DNA from 2 places in the Streptomyces sp. NPDC057424 genome. Region 2 is predicted to be linked to the other one. Evidence: riboswitches for the same ligand, from Rfam matches in the RefSeq annotation. Region 2 holds a riboswitch; the other holds the start of a gene.

Region 1 (2,193 bases), on a different contig from region 2:
CGCCACCGGGCTTGAGCAGCACGGGATTCATCAGCGCGGTCGGCTCGACCCGGCAGGCCTGCGCCTGCATGGCCTGCGCGCGGCCGATCTCGGCCCCCTCCTTGGTCACGAAGGAGTTCAGGGACATGTTCTGCGCCTTGAAGGGCGCGACCTTGACGCCCTGCCGCACCAGCCACCGGCAGATCCCGGCGGTCACGACGCTCTTGCCGGCGTCGGAGGTGGTACCGGCGACGAGAAGCCCACCGCTCATGTCATTTCCCCCTCTTCAGCAACCGCGCACCGGCGCACGCCCCGAGCGCGAGCCAGGTGACGCGCCTCGACAGCCGCACGGCCCGTGCGACGTCGTGCGTACCGACGGCACGCCCCTGTGTGTTCAGCACGGGCCGGTGCTCCACCCGCCCGCCGTACGAGAGCGTCCCGCCGAGCCGCACCCCGAGGGCCCCCGCGAACGAGGCCTCCACAGGACCGGCGTTGGGACTCGGATGCTTCGCCGCATCGGCCCGCCAGGCCCGCACGGCCCCCCGCGGATCCGGCCCGGCCAGCGCGGCGAGCACGGCGGTCAGCCGCGCGCCGGGCCACCCCGCGACATCGTCCAGCCGCGCGGAGGCCCACCCGTACCGGCGGTAGCGGGCCGACTTGTGCCCGACCATGGCGTCCAGGGTGTTGACGGCCCGGAACCCGAGCAGCCCCGGCACCCCGCCGACGGCTCCCCACACCAGCGCCCCCACCACCGCGTCGGAGGTGTTCTCGGCGACGGACTCGACCACGGCCCGGGCCATACCGTCGGCATCGAGGGCCTGCGGGTCCCGCCCGCACAGATGCGGCAGCCGGGCCCGGGCCGCCTCGACGTCCCCGGCCTCCAGGGCACGCCCGATGGCCTGCGCCTCCCGGGCGAGTGAAGTCCCCCCGACGACAGCCCAGGTCGCGGCCGCGGTCAGCGCGGCGGAGGAGGCGGTGGACGTCCGCACGGCACGCGCGGCGACGGACCCGAGGGCGACGGCCCCTCCCGTGCACACGGCGGTGTGCAGCGTGCCCCACCCGCGGTGGTCCCGCCACAACACCCGTTCCACGGCACCCGCGGCCCGTCCGAACGCGGCGACCGGATGCCCCCGGCGAGGATCACCGAGCAGCAGGTCACCGATCAGACCGGCGGCGGCGCCGTACGCGAAGACGCGACCGGCACCCATGGGCTCAGCCGGCCAGGAGGGCAGGCAGGGGTGGGGTGTTGAACCTCGATCGGCAGCCGCGCATGGCGATATGTGTCCTCACTCAGGGTGTCCACGCCCTGGTTCGACGAGACCGGCGGTGAGAGTTCCTGGCTCCCGGGGATTGCTACCCCGGTGACAGTGGCGGGACCGCGCCGGACTCGCACCGGCTTCCTCTCCTGCCGCCGTACTGGCTCCGGCAGTCCACCACGGCCGGGAACCGCCGTCAACTTGCCGTTGACCTGCGAGGGGAGAGTGTGGAGAACCCCACATCGCCCCCTTCGGTACACACGGCGACCGGGCGGCACGGGACCCAAGTCCCGTGCCGCCCGGCGGACACGACGTGCGATCGGGCCCTCAGGCCACGATCAGATAGATCCCGTACCCGACAGCCGCCGCACACGCCGCGAAGCACGCGTACGCGCCGGTGACCGCGAGCCCGGCGGACCCGCCTTCCGCCACCGCCCGCTCGCGGCGGGACAGGCCGGTGATGCCGAGGGTGAACAGGCCGACGAGGGCCACGGTGACCACGAGGCTGATGCCGAAGACGGAGCCGAGGGACGCCCAGTCGATCTTCATATCGGAGACTCTTCCTTGTTACCGGTCGGCGGGGTCAGACCGTGGTGGTCGTCGAGGGAGTCCGCTCGGCGGCGGCCTGGGCCGGGAACGACGGTACCGGCTCCTCCGTCGCCGTGCCGGCCGGCGGCGGCGTCACCGCGGCCATCGCCGTGGTCACCACACCGGCGGGCTCAGCCTCGTCGGTGTCGTTGACGTTGGTGTGGTCGACGACCTCACGCCGGGACAGCTTCCAGATCGCCGCGCTGGAGGCGACCAGGAAGACGGCCACCACGGCGGTGCCCCAGTCGCCGAAGCCGGTGATGTACTCGGCGATCGCGGCCACCAGTGCGGCCGCCGGCAGCGTCAGACCCCACGCGACGAACATCCGCGTCGCGGTCGACCAGCGGACGACACCGCCCTTGCGGCCGAG
Region 2 (2,193 bases):
CCGTCAGCTCGCCGTACGGGAACCGGTAGCGCTCCCCGTCGAAGCGGAACTCGCAGGCGGTGTGCAGCTCCGCGCGGTCCAGCAGACCACGGGCGAGACCCCGCTTCTCCAAGCCCCGTACGGCCCACTCCTCGATGACCCCGGCCCGGGGCCGCTGTTCGATGATCTCCCGGGTCTCGGTCTCCAGCACCAGGCAGTCCACGGACGCGGCCCGCAGGATGTTGCCGACGGTCAGACCTGCGGGACCGGCGCCCACGACGACGACCGGGAAGTGTTGCGGGGCGCCGGAGTTCCCGGGCGGAGCGGCGTGGGTCATGCGCACAGTATGGAGGCCGGTCGGTGGACGGGCACCTCCGAGCGAGCAAGAGGACTCAGGTCGGGAATCGGTCAGCCGGCGGAAGAAGACGCGTCGTGCGGCCTTGACCGGGCGCGGATGCTTCCTGGGAAACGCTTCAGGAATCCTGTACTCGGTGAGGGGACAGTCGTGGGATCTCGAACGCCGGGCAGCGGTCCATCACCATCTCCAGGCCCGCCGCGCGGGTCCGGTCGTACGCCGCGTCGTCGATGACCCCGAGCTGGAACCAGACGGCCTTCGCGCCCCTGGCGACCGCCTCGTCCGCGACCGCCCCGGCGAGGTCGCTGTTCACGAACACGTCGACGACGTCCACGTCGAAGGGGATGTCCGCCAGGCTCGCGTACCCCTGCTCCCCGTGCACCGCCTCCGCCTTCGGATGCACCGGCACGACGCGCTTGCCGAAGCGCTGGAGCACGGCGGCGACGCCGTACGCCGCCCGCTGCCGGTTCGACGACAGGCCCACCACGGCCCAGGTGTCGCCGAGCTCGGTGAGGATCCTGCGGACCGTTGCCTCGTCGCCGTACACCGGCGGCCTCCTCGCACGTCGCGGACGAACTGCTCTCCCGGCAACGAAACCCGGTGCGCCGTGATTCCCGGGCGCCTCCGTGATAGCTTGCCGAGGCCAGTCGAACCCATGTACGTGGGTCAGGGAATCCGGTGCGAATCCGGAACTGACGCGCAGCGGTGAGGGGGACGGGCGGGGCCTCGGCCACTGGACGACACAGGTCGTCCGGGAAGGCGTCCCGCACCGGGTGAACCCGAGTCCGAAGACCTGCTGGCGGCCCCCGCGGCCGCACGCGGCGGGGGAGCACCGTACGACCGGGCTCCGCGATCGAGCCCTCGACGACTGAGGACTGGTTCCCGTGCCCCTCGCCCGACCCGCCCGTGCCGCCGTCCTGCTCGCGGCCGGCTCCCTGCTCCTGACCGGCTGCGGCGGCGCCGGGTCCACCGACGCCAAGCCCGCCGTCACGCTCACCAACTGCGGCCACGAGGTCCGCGTCGCCGCAGCGCCGCAGCATGCCGTGTCCCTCAACCAGGGCACCACCGAGATCCTGCTCTCCCTCGGCCTGGCCGACCGCCTCGCGGGCACGGCCACCTGGACCGACCCCGTGATGAAGGGGCTGGAGAAGGCCGACGCGAAGGTCCCTCGCATCGCCGACAACACCCCGTCCTTCGAGCGCGTCCTGGACACCGAGCCCGACTTCGTCGCCGCGTCCTTCGTCTCCACCCTCGGCAAGGGCGGCGTCGCCACCCGCGAGCAGTTCGGGAAGCTCGGCGTCCCCACCTACGTCTCACCGTCCGACTGCGCCGGCAAGGACAACTCGGGCGGCGGCGACGGCGCACGCGACAAGGCCCTGGGCATCGACACCGTCTACGGCGAAGTCCGGGACCTCGCGACCGTGTTCGGGGTGCAGGAACGGGGCGACAAGCTCGTGGCCTCCCTCCGGCAGCGCATGGAGAAGGCCACGGCCGGCATCGACGCCTCCGACGTCACCCTCCTCTACTGGTTCGCGAACTCCGAGTCGCCGTACCTGGCGGGCTGTTGCGGAGCTCCCGGCATCATCACCCGGGCCCTCGGCGCGAAGAACGTCTTCGACGACACACACGAGGAGTGGCCGCAGGTCAACTGGGAGACGGTCGCCGACCGTGACCCCGACGTCCTCGTCATCGGCGACCTCACCCGCAGGTCGCAGACCGCCGAGTCGGCCGCGAAGAAGATCGCCTTCCTGGAGTCCAACCCCGTCACCAGGAACATGGACGCGGTCCGTCACAAGCGGTACGTGCTGCTCAGCGGGCAGGCCATGAACCCGACCATCCGCACCGTCGAGGGCGTGGAG

Evidence for each region. Region 2 has a riboswitch for cobalamin ahead of ACFU3E_RS27590 (ABC transporter substrate-binding protein). Riboswitches for the same ligand answer to the same signal wherever they lie in the genome.
Region 1: another riboswitch for cobalamin. It lies ahead of ACFU3E_RS13730 (cobalamin biosynthesis protein); the one in region 2 lies ahead of ACFU3E_RS27590 (ABC transporter substrate-binding protein).

Annotation. Positions count from the first base shown of each region.
Region 1 is NZ_JBHVCP010000013.1:26,503-28,695, reverse strand. Features, by position in the region: gene ACFU3E_RS13735 (cobyric acid synthase) at 1-250, opposite strand, end outside; gene ACFU3E_RS13730 (cobalamin biosynthesis protein) at 252-1,187, opposite strand; cobalamin riboswitch at 1,287-1,445, opposite strand; gene ACFU3E_RS13725 (hypothetical protein) at 1,563-1,784, opposite strand; gene ACFU3E_RS13720 (anion permease) at 1,819-2,193, opposite strand, start outside.
Region 2 is NZ_JBHVCP010000042.1:13,005-15,197, reverse strand. Features, by position in the region: gene ACFU3E_RS27600 (4-hydroxybenzoate 3-monooxygenase) at 1-316, opposite strand, end outside; gene ACFU3E_RS27595 (CoA-binding protein) at 453-881, opposite strand; cobalamin riboswitch at 962-1,150, shown strand; gene ACFU3E_RS27590 (ABC transporter substrate-binding protein) at 1,219-2,193, shown strand, end outside.